4 regions of the Erwinia sp. Eh17-17 genome follow, and region 1 is predicted to be linked to each of the others. Evidence: predicted binding sites of a transcription regulator. Region 1 holds the regulator's gene; each other region holds the start of a gene.
What was found. The regulator PurR, encoded in region 1, represses purine synthesis genes. The targets are predictions, from matches to a motif close to CANGCAAACGTTTGCNTG.
Positions count from the first base shown of each region.

Region 2: the regulator PurR is predicted to act here: its motif matches at 1,962-1,979, upstream of ABEH87_RS19250 (NCS2 family permease).
Region 3: the regulator PurR is predicted to act here: its motif matches at 2,415-2,432, upstream of purE (5-(carboxyamino)imidazole ribonucleotide mutase).
Region 4: the regulator PurR is predicted to act here: its motif matches at 1,833-1,850, upstream of tusA (sulfurtransferase TusA).

Region 1 is NZ_JBDFQT010000001.1:1,070,145-1,074,084, reverse strand. Features, by position in the region: gene punC (purine nucleoside transporter PunC) at 1-865, opposite strand, end outside; gene punR (DNA-binding transcriptional activator PunR) at 979-1,911, shown strand; gene purR (HTH-type transcriptional repressor PurR) at 1,908-2,933, opposite strand; gene ABEH87_RS04730 (NlpC/P60 family protein) at 3,354-3,940, opposite strand, start outside.
Region 2 is NZ_JBDFQT010000010.1:19,568-23,507, reverse strand. Features, by position in the region: gene ABEH87_RS19255 (Na+/H+ antiporter) at 1-305, opposite strand, end outside; gene ABEH87_RS19250 (NCS2 family permease) at 482-1,831, opposite strand; gene ABEH87_RS19245 (glutathione S-transferase) at 2,305-2,967, opposite strand; gene soxR (redox-sensitive transcriptional activator SoxR) at 3,010-3,477, opposite strand; gene soxS (superoxide response transcriptional regulator SoxS) at 3,569-3,940, shown strand, end outside.
Region 3 is NZ_JBDFQT010000002.1:722,354-726,293, reverse strand. Features, by position in the region: gene ABEH87_RS08830 (LuxR family transcriptional regulator) at 1-357, opposite strand, end outside; gene purK (5-(carboxyamino)imidazole ribonucleotide synthase) at 747-1,814, opposite strand; gene purE (5-(carboxyamino)imidazole ribonucleotide mutase) at 1,811-2,320, opposite strand; gene lpxH (UDP-2,3-diacylglucosamine diphosphatase) at 2,469-3,185, opposite strand; gene ppiB (peptidylprolyl isomerase B) at 3,185-3,679, opposite strand; gene cysS (cysteine--tRNA ligase) at 3,915-3,940, shown strand, end outside.
Region 4 is NZ_JBDFQT010000004.1:112,066-116,005, reverse strand. Features, by position in the region: gene iolE (myo-inosose-2 dehydratase) at 1-341, shown strand, start outside; gene ABEH87_RS13015 (DcrB family lipoprotein) at 395-955, opposite strand; gene ABEH87_RS13010 (7-cyano-7-deazaguanine/7-aminomethyl-7-deazaguanine transporter) at 1,051-1,716, opposite strand; gene tusA (sulfurtransferase TusA) at 1,924-2,169, shown strand; gene ABEH87_RS13000 (zinc/cadmium/mercury/lead-transporting ATPase) at 2,262-3,940, opposite strand, start outside.

The DNA of each region.
Region 1 (3,940 bases):
CCAGGTAGATGGCGGCAATACTCAGGCTGTAAAATGCCAGCAGCCACGGCAGCAGCTGACGCCCGGCAAAATGGTTGAGCAGCGCGCGGCAGCTGAACCCACCGATCAGGAAGGCGATAGTCTGTGGAACATAACTCAGACCGATATCAGCAGGTGACAGGCCTAAGCGCCCCAGAATAAACGGGGATCCCGTTAACCAGGCAAAGAAGCTGGCGGAGCAGGCGGCATAGATAGCCACGTTGCCGCTGTAAACCGGTGACTTGAGCAGCGAGAAAAAGCCCGGTGCCGGTGTTTTTACCGTCTCTTTTGTCTGCGGGGTACGTGAAGGCAGGCGCAGGGTCGGGATCAGCAGCATCACGCTGATCAGCAAAAGCGCGACGAAAATAGAACGCCAGGAGAAATGCTGCAGCAGCCAGGCACCCAGCAGCGGGGCCAGGGCCGGAGAAAGGGCGACCAGCGGCATAATCGTGGCAAAGACGCGGTTCGCCTGAGGACCGCTGTAGCGGTCAACGACCAGCGCCTGCCAGCTTACGGCAGCGGCACAGACGCCCACGGCCTGAACAAAGCGCAGGGCCAGCAGCCAGGGGGCTGACTCGACCCACAGCATCGCCGCGCAGCCAATGGCAAACAGGCTAAGGCCCATAACCAGCACCGGTTTACGCCCAATACGGTCGGAGAGCGGCCCCCAGACTAACTGGGCGCAGGCAAAACCGGCGAGAAAGATACTCAGGCTGGCGCTGATCGCCCCGGCTTCAGTCTGCAGGTCCTGTTGCATGACGCCAAATGCAGGAAGGTACATATCGGTAGCAAGGAAACCCAGCATGCTGAGTAGCGCCAGGTAAAGCATAAAACCTTTGGAACGCATGATTTTTAACTCTTATTAGACAATTTTTTCACCCGCGCAGTGTAATCGCGTGTTCACTGCGCTGTGAAACGCTATTATTCGTGTATTGCGTTGAAAAAATTTGAAGGCAGGTTATGTGGTCTGAATATTCTCTTGAAGTGGTCGATGCGGTCGCCAGAACCGGCAGTTTTACTGCGGCAGCTGCAGAGCTTCATCGCGTACCTTCCGCGGTGAGTTACACCGTACGCCAGCTGGAAGAGTGGCTGGCGGTCAGCCTCTTTGAGCGTCGTCACCGGGATGTGGTGCTGACGGAGGCTGGCCGCGTTTTCAGTGAAGAAGGGCGCGCTGTTATCAAAAAAATGCTTGCCACCCGTACGCGCTGTCAGCAGGTGGCCAATGGCTGGCGCGGGCAGATTAATATTGCGGTAGACAGGATCGTGCGGCCGGCACGTACCCGGCAGCTGGTGGTCGATTTTTACCGGCATTTTCCCGATATGGAACTCCATATCATGCCGGAAGTGTTCAACGGCGTGTGGGATGCGCTGGCCGATGGCCGTGTGGACGTGGCGATTGGCGCCACCCAGGCGATACCGGTGAGAGGGCGCTTTGCTTTTCGTGATATGGGTAGCCTGAACTGGCGCTGTGTGGTGCAGGCACAACATCCGCTGCTTGGTCACCGCGGTGCGCTGAGCGAAGCCCTGATCCGCGAATGGCCCTCGCTGGTGCTGGAAGATACGTCACGAGCACTGCCGAAGCGTACCACCTGGACGCTGGATAATCAGCGGCGGCTGGTGGTGCCTGACTGGGACAGCGCGTTTGACTGCCTGCGCGCCGGGCTCTGTGTCGGGATGGTGCCGGGCCATTACGCCCAGCCGGGATTACAACAGCAGGAACTGGCTGAGCTGACGCTGGCATCGCCTTTTCCCGACAGTCCCTGCTACCTGAGCTGGTCAGAGCAGAGCGCCTCTCCGGCGCTGAACTGGCTGCTGGAATACCTGGGCAGCACCGAGACGCTGAACGCCGAATGGCTGAGTGAGCAGCCCGACCCGCAGCCGGTCAGCGCTTAACGGCGATAGTCGCGGAAAGGACCATCTGCCACCGAGCGGCGTTCAATCAGTGAGGGATGAACCTCGATGGTCTGCTGCTCTTCGCGTTTACTGGTGATGCGGTCCAGCAGCATGTCAAAGGCGGTTTCACCCAGGCGCTCTTTCGGCTGATGTACCGTAGTCAGCGCCGGGGTGAAGTAACGGGCGTTGCGCACGTTATCATAACCGATCACCGAAATGTCCTGCGGGACGCGCAATCCCATCTCGTCGGCGGCGCAAATCGCCCCCATCGCCATAATATCGCCGCCGCAGAAGATCGCCGTTGGACGCTGTTTCTGCGACAAAATCTGCTGCATAGCGCGATAGCCTGACTCCGGTTCGAAGTCGCCCTGCACCAGCCACTCTTCGCGCAGAGTGATCCCGGCTTCTGCCAGCGCTTTCAGAAAGCCAGCGTGGCGGCCGCCGCCGGTATTGCGCTCCAGCTGACCGGGGATAGCACCGATATCCCGGTGCCCGCGTTCAATCAGATAGCGGCCAGCCAGATAGCCGCCTTCAAAGGCATTATCCAGCACGGTATCGGTAAAATCGCCGCGCGACTCATTCCAGTCCATCACCACCATCGGGATGTTGCGGTTCTCTTCCAGCATGGCTATCAAGGTGTCCGGATATTCAGAGCACATCACCAGCAGCCCATCAACGCGCTTCTGCGCCATCATTGACAGATATGCCTGCTGTTTTTGCAGGTCATTGTGCGCATTGCCCAGAATCAGCGTATAGCCTTGAGCGAAGCAGCGGTTTTCCACGGCTTCAATGATCTCGGCAAAGTAGGGCGCTTCACTGGAAGTTGCCAACAGGCCAATGGTTTTGGTGTGGTTGACCTTAAGACTGCGGGCCACGGCGCTGGGAGAATAATGCAATTCTTTGATGGCCACCCACACCGCTTCTCGCGTCTCTTCGGCCACAAAGCGCGTTTTATTGATCACGTGCGACACGGTGGTGGTGGACACGCCGGCGCGCTTTGCCACATCCTTAATTGTTGCCATTAAAATCGTACTCCTGGTGTTATCGTAACAACTTGATAACTAGTTGGTTAAACGTTTGCCTGGATACAGCTATTCCTGCCCGACAAGAGTCATTTTGGGTGCTGTCTCAAAGGGTCGGGAAGGGGATGAATCGTCCGTAGAGTGACATGCAGTGCTGACTAAAACGGTTTGCGCTGCCTGTTGCGCAACGCAAGGAGAGAATTCTAACAAGGCTGCGCGCAGAAAACGAGATTTTTACGGGTAACTGTGGGAAAATCTGTAGGCTTACTAATGACAAGGTTATTAAGGAGAGAAAATGAATACTGATATGAAAATGACAGCGCTGGCGGTGGTGGGTTCACTGCTATTGATTATGGCGTTCAGTTTTACGGCTGTCATGCATTAAGCATGTGCTGCACGGGAGGGGGTAACCCTTCCCGTTTAGCGAATGGTTTTAGGCGTCATTACCCTGCGCGCGCCAATGTAATGTTCCTGCCAGTAGTCTTCACTCAGCGCACTAACCTGAATATCTTTACCGGTGCGCGGTGACTGAATAAATTTCCCCCCGCCAAGATAAACACCCACGTGGTCTGCTGTGCCACGACCGTTAATTCTGAAGAATACCAGGTCGCCTTTCTCTAACTGGTCGCGCTTAATCGAAGCGGCATCGCGCAGGTGATACATTTCATTAGCTGTGCGTGGGATCTTAAATTTCACCAGATCTTTGTAGGCGTACCATACCAGGCCACTGCAGTCGAAGCCGGTTTTGGGTGAGGTTCCGCCCCACTGATAGGGCTTACCTAACTGACCCATTAACTTGTTCATCGCCGTTTCACGAGCTTTCTGATAACGCGCACGGTGCGCTTTGCTCAGCTTCAGCGGTGCTGTCAGCTCGTCATTCTCACGTACTGTGCCTTTGGCCGTTGCGCGCTGACGACCATAGTGTTTTTTCTCCGCTTTCTTACTGGCGGCGATTTTTTTGCTCAGTGATTTTTTGCTTAATTTCGCAGTGCGCAGGGGCTCGGCAG
Region 2 (3,940 bases), on a different contig from region 1:
TAGCCGATCCCGACGACGGTGATCAGCACCAGCACCAGCGCCAGACCAAGGATCTCGCGCCCGTGATGCAGAAACTCACTGGTCGGGGTTTTCCAGCCGTCCGCAAACAGCAGCGGCGGGATAAACAGGACTAAAAACAGCTCCGGGTCAAAATCAACGTGCAGGCCAAAGGTCGGCCACGCCAGCAGCGCCCCCATGGCGATTTGGACCAGCGGCAGAGGAATTTGAAAGGGAATGATACGTGCTGCGACGCCCGACAACGACACAACCAGCGTCAAAATAAGAATGGTGAAGAAGATTTCCATGCGTTCCTTTTTATATGTCTTCCGAATGGCTTAGAACAGTAACGGGCACAGGAATTTGTAGACCCTGAAGGATAGTAAAGCAAATTAGGAAAGTGTTTAAAAACAGGATGTGCTTTAACAGGAGAAATTCAGTGACATCTGAAGGTGGGGCCAGAAATTCTGGCCCCGAAACAGCATTAAATCGCCCAGCCGCAGGCATAGAAAGCGACCAGCGCCACCGCAATAAGTACCGTGCCAACGTTCAGCTTGCGCCATTCCCCGGCGAAGATACGGCCAATCACCAGCGAGCCAAAACCGAGCATGATACCGGTGACGATGTTACAGGTCAGGACGATAAATACCGCCGCCAGCAGGCCAGACATCGCATCCACGAAGTCGCTGAAGTCAATTTTTGACACATTGCTCAGCATCAGCAGGCCAACGTACATCAGCGCGGGTGCGGTCGCGTAGCCCGGTACCAGGTACGCCAGCGGCGACAGGAACAGGATCATCAGGAACAGAATGCCGACCACAATCGCCGTCAGGCCGGTTTTACCGCCCGCCGCCGTCCCGGCCGCAGACTCGATGTACACCGCCGCAGGGGCTGCGCCCACCAGCCCGGAGAAGATGCTGCTCAGTGAATCGCTGGTCAGTGCCTTACCGCCGTTGATGATCTGGTTGTCTTTATCCAGCAGGTTGGCCTGACCGGCCACCGCACGGATGGTGCCCGTCGCATCGAATACGGCGGTCATAACCAGCGCCAGCACGCTTGGCAGCACGGCGGGTTTTAATGCGCCGAGAATATCCAGGCTGAACAGCAGCGAATTGCCCTGCGCGTCGCTCAGGCTTGGCATGGCGAACAGCCCCTGATAGCTCACCGCCGGGTCAAAAATCAGGCCGATCACCGAGATGGTAATAATGGTCAGCAGAATACCGCCCGGCACGCGCAGTTTCTCAAGGCCGAAGATCACCGCCAGGCCCAGCAGCGTCATCACCACCGGGAAGGAGGGGAAATGACCCAGCGCAACCGGCAGACCCGGTCCCGGATTTTTTACCACCAGGCCAACGCCGTCTGCGGCAATCAGCAGCAGGAACAGGCCGATACCCACGCCGGTGCCGTGCGCCACGCCCATCGGCAGGTTACGCAGGATCCAGGAGCGAATACCGGTGGCTGAAATCAGCGTGAACAGAATCCCCATCAGGAACACCGCGCCCAGCGCAACCGGCACGCTGATCTGCTGGCCGAGCACCAGACTGAAGGCGGTGAACGCCGTCAGTGAAATGGCACAGCCGATTGCCATCGGCAGGTTTGCCCACAGCCCCATCAGCAGTGAACCAAACCCGGCGACCAGACAGGTGGCAACAAACACCGCCGTTGGAGGGAAACCTGCTTTACCCAGCATTGAGGGCACCACGATCACGGAATAGACCATGGCAAGGAAGGTCGTCAGACCCGCCAGGATTTCCTGACGCACGCTGCTACCGCGCGCAGAAATTTTGAACCAGGCGTCTAAAGAGCCGCTGGCAGGTTGAGAAGGCGTCGACATCGTAATCCCCTGAAATTTCTTATGAGTTATCGCTGCATGGACCCGCTGCATCCCAGCGGTAGCCAACGTTTGCATCCCTGACGCCATATTCGCGGTTGAAAAAACCTCAACGTGAGGCACCGACCGGATAAAGGCAAACGTTTACCATTCCACGCAAAAAACGTGCTATTGCCATGCTAATACTCTGAATACTTCAGCGCGCAGAAAGGCGGTAAGCCTGAGACCACCGACCGCACCTGAGCACTATGTGACCAGGAAGAGCCAGTGCCGCTAACGTAGGTGCGCCCTGAAGTGTGACAAGTATCTTAACGCAAACGATTATCCGGTGTTTAACGGTGCATATTCAACACCTGTTAAGCGGATCTCAGCAAAATTGTAGCGGGGAGAGCTCCTGCATCGTCATAGTGCTTTCTTATGGCACGATAACGATGCAGGGAACGTGAAACGTTTGTCACTCAGCGGGGGATATTCCCTCAGGAAAAGCTGATTTCCCCGCCCTGCTGCAGGGCACGCTGCCAGGCGGCGCGGTTTTGTACTTTTTGCAGCCACGCCTGGATGGCCGGGCAGTCGGCAGCGCCGCCGCGCGCGGTCAGCGCCAGAAGCGGGAAGCTCATCTGTACGTCGGCAATGCTGAAACGGCTGCCGGCAAACCATTCGTGGCGCGCCAGGTGCTGTTCAATAAACTGACGATGGTTGGTGATTTGTGGATCCAGGTAGCCTTTCTGTACCCCTTTACCGAAGGCGCTGCCGATCGGGCGCAGCAGCCAGGGCACCGGCGCTTTTCCCATGCGGCTGAAAATCAGCTTCATGACCAGTAACGGCATCAGCGATCCTTCAGCATAGTGCAGCCAGTAGCGCGACTGGATCACCTCTTCGTCAGCGAAAAGTTTCAGCCGCTCTTCTGTATCGTAGTGCGCTTCCAGATACTCCAGAATCGCTCCGGATTCGGCCACCACGCGATTTTCATCGGTGATCACCGGCGCTTTGCCCAGCGGATGTACTTTTTTCAATTCTGGTGGGGCCAGCAGGGTCCCCTCACGCTGATAGCGTTTAATCTGGTACGGGACTTCCAGCTCTTCCAGCAGCCACAGCACGCGCTGCGATCGTGAGTTATCCAGGTGATGCACGGTGATCATGACGCTTCCTTATCTTGTTCGGCAAAACCTGAGTATAGAAGATTAAGATCCTTTCACATCCAGCAGAATTGCGCCGGTCCCCTGCTCGCTCAGGCGGTCGTTCGGATTACGCAGCGGGCAATCCTCCATCGACAGGCAGCCACAGCCGATACAGCTGTCCAGATCATCGCGCAGGTGCGTGAGGGTTTCTATGCGCCGGTCCAGCTCGTCGCGCCACTTCTGCGACAGTACCGCCCACTCTTTCGGCGTCATGCGCTTGCCGGGGGAGTACTGCATCAGGCTGTCACTGATGGTCGCGAGAGGGATGCCAATGCGCTGCGCGATTTTAATCACCGCCACGCGCCTCAGGACGTCACGCGTGTAGCGCCGCTGGTTTCCGGGGTTGCGAAAACTGCTGATAAGCCCTTTGCTTTCATAAAAATGCAGCGTGGAGACCGCCACACCGCAGCGCTGCGCAACATCGCCGGGGGTCAGTTCCCGCTTGCTGGAGGGGCTGAGATTTTTTTTCATTTAGCGCTTTACCTCAAGTTAACTTGAGGAATTATACTCAGCAACCATTGAGTTCGCGACCTGTTTACGCAGCAAACCGGGAGAAAAGTGTATGCATGACGACATCATCAGCACCCTGACAGAGTGGATCGACAGTAATCTGGAAAAGACACTGTCGATTGACGAAGTGGCGGCAAAATCGGGCTATTCGAAGTGGCATCTGCAGCGGATGTTCCGTTCCGTCACGAAACAGACGCTGGGGGGATATATTCGTGAACGCCGCCTGACGCTGGCCGCTGAAGCGCTGCGCGCGACACAGCGCCCGGTATTCGATATTGCCCTGCAGTATGGCTATGACTCGCAGCAGACCTTTTCCCGCGTGTTTCGCCGCCAGTTTGCGCAGACGCCGACCGCCTATCGCCACAGTATGCGCCGACAGATGCTTCAGCGCCCCAACTGGAACTTTGACTGTAACGACTACGCT
Region 3 (3,940 bases), on a different contig from region 1:
CTCTTCACCGTCATTGTCTGAAAACAGTGAGAGCATCACTAAGTTTTTATATTGGTCGTGTAGTACAAAGGTATATCCATTGATAATTTTATGGTTGCGGGCTGAATCGAAAAAGCTCAGTGACTTATCCCCCTCGTTTAACAGGAAAGTTTCATCCCATGAAAAGGGAGTGAGGCGTTGTAAGGCCGTGATGACAACCGGGTCGATAAACTGAAAGTTGTTTTTTTTGTAAAATTTAAACCATTCCTGACGGTTAGAAATGATCGCCAAATTAGCCGGGTTGCTTTTACTCATAATGGCATAAACATATTTTATTTTATTAAACACCCCCAACTCTTTTTCCAGGTGGTGCTTCATTTCTGAGTTAATTTCGCGTTATTAAAAAAGTTATCACGCATCTCATGCTCTCCATGTGAAAATATTCATCCCTGATGTCACAGTTAGTGACATTAACATAGTTGCCCTTATCAGGCTAATCAGGAAGTAGGGGATGGAGTGATAATTGGTTTTGATAGAAAAAGGGAAACCGTGTAAATGGTTTCCCTGGTGTCGGCAAAGTATGTAGCTAAGGCATTAGGGACTGATATGAATTATTTTTGTCGCAGCGATCATAGACCAATAAAACCGGCCATTGTAACTGTACTAAAGTACAGTCCGGCGCGTTTTTTCATTTGCCTTGAGAATATTGGGGCGAGTCTTTTTTTCAAATGTAGGGGCTGACCTTCTGTTCCGGTCAGCCCGCAAGATTAAGCCAGCTTCTCAACCGCCCAGGCAATCCCGCTGGCGTACTCTGCCGGCAGCATTGGCACCAGCGCGTTAAGCGCATGGCTCAGCGCCTGAGGACTGACGTCGGACAGGTTGAGGTGGCCGACTTTACGTCCGGCGCGCACCTCTTTTTCATACCAGTGCAGGTGCACCAGCGGCTGGCTCAGCCAGTCGGGGTTCACGTCAGTGCCAATCAGATTAACCATTACCGACGGTGTGCTGACCACCGGCGTAGGCAGCGGCAGGTCCAGAATGGCGCGCAGATGCAGTTCAAACTGGCCGATCGACGCGCCGTTCTGCGTCCAGTGGCCGCTGTTGTGCACGCGCGGAGCCAGCTCGTTGATCAGCAGACCTTCCGGCACCACAAAGCACTCCATCGCCATCACGCCGACGTAGTTCAGCTCATTCATAATGGCGGACAGCATACGCTCGGCCTGCTGCTGATGCGCGGCGTTGACCTGCGGCAGCACCACGCTGGTCCGCAGGATCCCGTCCTGATGCAGGTTGTGCGTCAGCGGGTAAAACACCGTTTTGCCGTCGTGAGCGCGTGCGCCAACCAGTGACATCTCGCCGGAGAAGTTAATCCCCTGCTCAACGATGCATTCACCGTAGCAGTCGGCTGGCAGTGCTTCAGTTTCATCAGCACGCAGGCGCCACTGGCCGCGACCGTCATAGCCGCCGGTGCGGCGTTTGACAATGGCCAGCGGGCCAAGAGTGGTGAATACCTGCGCCCATTCGTCAGCGCCGGAAAGCAGCTGCCACGGAGCGGTAGCAAGGCCCAGCCTGTCCAGCAGCTGTTTCTGCGTCAGGCGGTCGGCCAGTAGCGGGAAGATATCGCGGTTCACAAACGCATTGTGGCTGGCCAGCTCGCGGGTTAACGCGGTTTCGGGCCAGCGCTCAATTTCGGCGGTAATCACACTCTGAGCGATCGGCAGGTCGCCCGGCTCGGCATCCAGGCCGACCGGATACACGGCAATGCCCAGTGGTTCACCAGCCTGGCGCAGCATGCGCCCCAGCTGGCCATTCCCTAATACGCAAACCGGCTTCATGCTTCCTCCCGCGGGTCCGGGTTGTTCAGCACTTCATCGGTCTGGCTCTGACGCCAGTGATTCAGGCGGCCAGCCAGCTCTGCGTCATGCAGCGCGAGGATCTGAGCGGCCAGCAGGGCGGCATTGGCCGCACCGGCTTTGCCAATCGCCAGAGTCCCGACCGGGATGCCGCGCGGCATCTGCACAATGGAGTACAGGCTGTCGACACCGCTCAGCGCTGCGCTCTGTACCGGCACGCCCAGCACCGGCACCAGCGTTTTTGCCGCCAGCATGCCAGGCAGGTGCGCTGCGCCGCCTGCTCCCGCGATAATCACCTGATAGCCGTTGTCCGCTGCCTGTTCGGCAAAGCTGAACAGTTTGTCCGGCGTGCGGTGTGCAGACACCACTTCGCAGTGAAAGGGAACGTCCAGGCTGGTAAGGATTTCCGCCGTAAACTGCATGGTTGCCCAGTCACTTTTGGAACCCATAACAATAGCAATGCGGGCCGGTGCGGCGTTGGATGACATGCGGGTCTGACTCCTGTGATTGTAAAACGTCACCAGGGTCGCGCTGAGGGGCAACCCGGTGGGAAGGGCAGAGAGAATATCACGACTACGCGGCGAGGAAAACGGTTGCGTGGCGCAAAACCCCGCCGGATCCCATCAGGTTTTTGCTTCAGAACGGGAAGGAAATCAGGCTTATCTCGTCAGCGCTGACTCTGATCATCGACCCTTCTTCGTGCCATGCCCCCAGCACCAGACGTTCAGCGGGTTGACCGTTAACGAGCAGCGGATGAACGGCAGGGCGGTGAGTATGACCGTGGATCAGCCAATGTACCTGCTGCCGTGACATCACGTCCACGACGGCCTGCGGGTTGACGTCCATAATTTCCTGGGATTTGCTGCTGTTGGCCTGGCGGCTTCCTGCGCGCATTTTCAGCGCGATACGCTGGCGGACAAACAGAGGCAGGGCGAGGAACAGCGTTTGCAGCCAGCGCTGCTGCACCTTCGCGCGAAAGCGCAGATAGCCTTCATCATCGGTACACAGGGTGTCGCCGTGCATAATCAGCACGCGCCTGCCGTACAGGTCCAGCACCTGCTCTTCCGGCAGCAGGGTCATGCCGCTGGCTCTGGCAAAGCGCTTACCGACCAGAAAGTCGCGGTTACCGTGAATAAAGTAGCAGGGGATAGCCAGCTGGCGCAGGGCTGCGGCGACCTCCGCGTGTAGCGGATTCGGGTCGTCGTCGCCAATCCAGGCTTCAAACAGGTCACCGAGAATATACAGCGCGTCAGCGTGCTGGGCTTCACGGCGTAAAAAATGCAGAAAACCGGCTGTGATAGCCGGTTCTTCAGTACACAGATGGAGATCTGCGATAAACAGCGTGTGCGACATTATTCGCTGACGGTGACTTTCTGGATAATCACGTCGTCTTTTGGTACATCCTGGTGCATGCCGCTGCGGCCGGTAGCCACGGCTTTAATTTTCTCAACCACGTCCATGCCTTCAACCACTTCGGCAAACACGCAGTAACCGAAGCCCTGCAGGCTTTCGTCACGGAAGTTGAGGAAGTCGTTATCAGCGACGTTAATGAAGAACTGCGCGGTAGCAGAGTGTGGCGCCTGAGTACGGGCCATCGCCAGCGTACCTTTGGTGTTCTTCAGGCCGTTACCGGCTTCGTTACGAATCTCTTCTTTGGTGTCTTTCTGCTTCATGCCCGGCTCAAAACCTCCGCCCTGGATCATAAAACCGTTGATCACACGGTGGAAGATGGTGTTGTCGTAAAAACCTTCGCGGCAGTATTCAAGGAAGTTTTTAACGGTAGCCGGCGCTTTATCATCGAAAGTCTTGATGACGATATCGCCATGATTAGTCTGGAAAGTGACCATATTCTCATCCTGTCAGGGTTGGAGTATTTAACATTGAGCGCCGGGAACTGAGACGGAAGTCTGTCCCGTGCGACAGACGGCTCTTATATCACAAAATGTGATAGCTCGTCAGCCTCCCCTGGATAAACCAAGCGCAGATAACCTTGCTTTGCGTAGCGCTGAAGGTAAGAATACGTCAGAATGATCGATTGAATTTTTCTTGTAATCCCGCACACGCTTAAAACGGAATGTCTCAATGCTAAAGATTTTTAATACCCTGAG
Region 4 (3,940 bases), on a different contig from region 1:
CTGGCCACGCTTACTATTCAGAAGGCTCGCAGGAAGCGATGCTGGCGATCCTGACCCGATACCTGCCGCGCATCAACCACGTGCATCTGAAAGACGTGCGTGATGAGGTGGTGGCTCAGGTGAAAAGTCAGAAACTGTCCTTCCTGGATGGCGTAAAGAAAGGCACCTTTACCGTGCCGGGCGACGGCGTGATTGATTTTGATCCGGTGTTCAAAATCCTCGACGATTTCGGCTACAAAGGCTGGATGGTAGTGGAAGCAGAACAGGACCCGGCGCTGGCGAATCCGTTTGAGTATGCGGTGAAAGCGCGTCAATACATTCGCGAACACGCGGGTCTGTAACGACAGGGGCCGATCGTTTTTCCGATCGGCCCGTATTACGTCTGAACGGGTCGTTATTTCAACGTAATGGTATTAATAATACTTTCCGCTTCGGTCTGCGCCTGCTGCTGATTTTCCGCTGGCAGGGTGATTTGCAGCGTCAGCAGTTTGCCGTCCACTTTCCCCAGTACCACAGAAGACCAGGAAGACTGGTTGTTGGCAGAGATCACGGTATCCAGCTGCTGAAGCGGCTGGCCTTTCACCGTAATCGCTTTGTTGGTCACCACCTGTAGCTGCGGGTCACGATTGCGCTGCTGTGCTTCCAGACGACCTGCCAGCACGTCCAGCCCTTCATTGGTGCTTTCGCCGTCAATCACGATAATCGCTTTCTGGCCTGACTCATCGGCATAGACGTGCATATTGTTGGCCTGAGTTCCGAGCTTACCGCTCTTATCAGACATACCGGCCGGCAGGGTAAAACTCAGCTTGCCATCCATCAGAGTGACATTCTGGTTTGACTGGCTGCTGCTGACGCCATTGTCGTCGGCTGCGGCCTTTTCATCTTTCTTGCCATCACAGGCCGCCAGACCGGTTACCAGTACAGCGATTCCTGCATATTTTAGTAAGTTACGCATCAGAGTCCCTTTTCACATTGGTCGCGTAGAATTCAGGACTTCAATACAAACGTATTCAGCGGCTAAAAGCAACTTAACAACGATGGCAGGACACACTAACCAAAGTTGACTCCCGCACTGCGGGACTTCTCTGCCAGCCGCTTCAGGGCGGCATTCAGCAGTACGCCGTAGGCAGGCAGGAAGAACACCATGCAGATAAGCACCTTGAAGCTGTAGTCCACCAGCGCGATTTCCACCCAGTGCGTGGCCATAAACGGGTCCGGGCTCTTATAGAACGCGATAAAGAAGAAGGCCAGCGTATCGCTGATATTGCCGAGGAACATCGCGGCGGCAGGGGCCATCCACCATGCTGCTTTCTGGCGCAGGCGGTTAAAAACGTGAATATCAAGGATCTGGCCGAGCGCATAGGCCATAAAGCTGGCGCAGGCGATACGGGCAACGAACAGGTTCATCTCCTCCAGCGCCGCGAACCCCTGCCATTCGCCCTGATAATAGAGGGCGGATATGGCGTAGGAAATAAACAGCGACGGGATCATCACCGCCAGAATAATACGACGCGCCAGCGGAGCACCAAAAATGCGTACCGTCAGGTCAGTCGCCAGGAAGATAAACGGGAAGCTGAAGGCACCCCAGGTGGTGTGCAGGCCAAAAATAGCCACGGGCAGCTGCACCAGGTAGTTACTGGAGGTGATCACCAGCAGATGGAAAAGGGACAGCCAGACCAGCGCATGGGTGCGCTGACGCGTTGAGAATGCAATCATCGTTGTAAGCCTTTTTTAGATTGGGGTGAGGGAACCCATGAAAATTTGTACGTGTTTCGCTCAGGCGAATTCGCGGCATATTACCGCGTTGCCTTGCTATTGCAATGGTTAATTTTAGCGCAAACGTTATCGTGGGATTGATCCCTTGCACCGTCAGCGGCTGGCGCTAAAATAGGCGCCAATTTGCCATTCCGGATTGAGAATATCATGAGCGACCTTTTCGCTAACCCCGACCAGACCTTAGATGCGCTGGGCCTGCGCTGCCCGGAACCCGTGATGATGGTGCGCAAAACCGTGCGCCTGATGCAGGAGGGGGAAACCCTGTTGATCATCGCCGATGATCCGGCAACCACGCGTGATATCCCCGGTTTTTGCCGTTTTATGGAACATACGCTGGTGGCGCAAAATACTGACGCCCTGCCGTATCAGTATTTGCTGAAGAAAGGGTTGTAGTGTAGGGCCCGGCCTTCTGTTTCGGTCGGGCCGGGGGATTGCCCCTATATCATTCGGGTCGCCCGGTGCAGGATTGTGACACTGACATCCTGCTATTTCTTACGCAGTAACCGCAGTGCGTTAGCTGTCACTAACGCGGTAGCCCCTGAATCTGCCAGCACCGCCAGCCACAGTCCGGTAATCCCCATCAGCGTGGTGACCAAAAATATCCCTTTCAGCCCCAGCGCCAGCGCTACGTTCTGGCGGATATTGGCGTGGGTGGCGCGCGACAGGCGGATCATCGACGCCAGGCCATTCAGCCGGTTGTGGGTCAGCGCGGCATCGGCGGTTTCCAGCGCGACATCGCTGCCGCTGCCCATCGCTATACCGATGGTGGCGGCTTTCATTGCGGGCGCATCGTTGATTCCGTCACCGACCATCGCCACCGGCTGCTGCTGGTTAAGCTGGCGGATGGCCGCGACTTTATCTTCCGGCAGCAGGCTGGCACGAAAATCGATGCCGAGTTCACCGGCAATCGCCGCTGCCGCACGCGGGTTATCCCCGGTCAGCATCACCGCCTGAATATCCAGCGATCTCAGTTCCTCCAGCGCAGCTCTGGCGTCGCTACGCAGCGTGTCGCGCAGGGCAATTATTCCCAGTAGCTGCTGACCGTCGTGCACCACCACCACCGTATTGCCTGCGCTTTCCAGCGCCTCTGTACGTTCACGCTCAGGGGCCAGCAGCGCTGCGGGGACCTTAACAGGTGAACTTATGGTCAGTAAGTAACCACTTACTTCTGCTTCTACGCCACTCCCGGCCAGCGCCCGCTGAGCACTCGCCTGCGGCAGGGGCAGCTGGCGCTGCTCCGCTGCCGCCACGATGGCCAGCGCCAGCGGATGCGACGAACCCAGCTCAATAGCGGCGGCCGTTGCCAGCAGGCGGTTTTCATCCAGCGCGCCCAGCGGCACGATAGCGGTAACCTGCGGTTTGCCTTCGGTCAGCGTGCCGGTTTTGTCAAAGGCGATGGTGCGCACGCTGCCCAGGCTTTCCAGCGCGGCGCCGCCTTTGATCAGCGCACCACGACGGGCCGCTGCGGCCAGCCCGGAAGTGATCGCCGCCGGTGTGGAAATCACCAGGGCGCAGGGGCAGCCGATCAGCAGCAGGGTGAGTCCTTTGTAGATCCACGGCTGCCAGGCGGCCGCGAACAGCAGCGGTGGTACCAGGGCGACGATCAGCGCCATCAGCATAATCACCGGGGTGTAGATGCGGCTGAAGCGGTCGAGGAACCGTTCAATGGGCGCACGACGCTCTTCGGCTTCTTCAATCAGATGCAGAATGCGGTCGATGGCGCTTTTGCCCGGCTCCGATACCACTTCCAGCTGGACCAGACGGTCAACGCTCAGACAGCCTGCGTTGATCTTCTCACCCTGCTGGCGTTCGACCGGCACGGATTCCCCGGTCAGGGCGCTTTCATCAAAGCTGGCGAAGGCGCTGAGCAGCTTCGCATCCGTCGGCAGGCGGGCACCGGCTGCCACTTCAATCACCTCGCCGGGGCGCAGCCCGCTGACGGGTACGCTTTCCCGCTGGCCGTTTTTCAGGCGCAGAGCGACGTCCGGTTTCAGCGCCATCAGCGCCGTGACGCCTTTGCGTGCGCGCCCGGCAGCAAAGGACTCCAGCCGCTCCCCCAGCATAAACAGCAGCAGTACCATCGCCGCTTCGGCAGTGGCACCGATAAACAGTGCGCCGATGGCGGCAACGCTCATCAGGGTTTCAATACTGAACGGTGAACCGC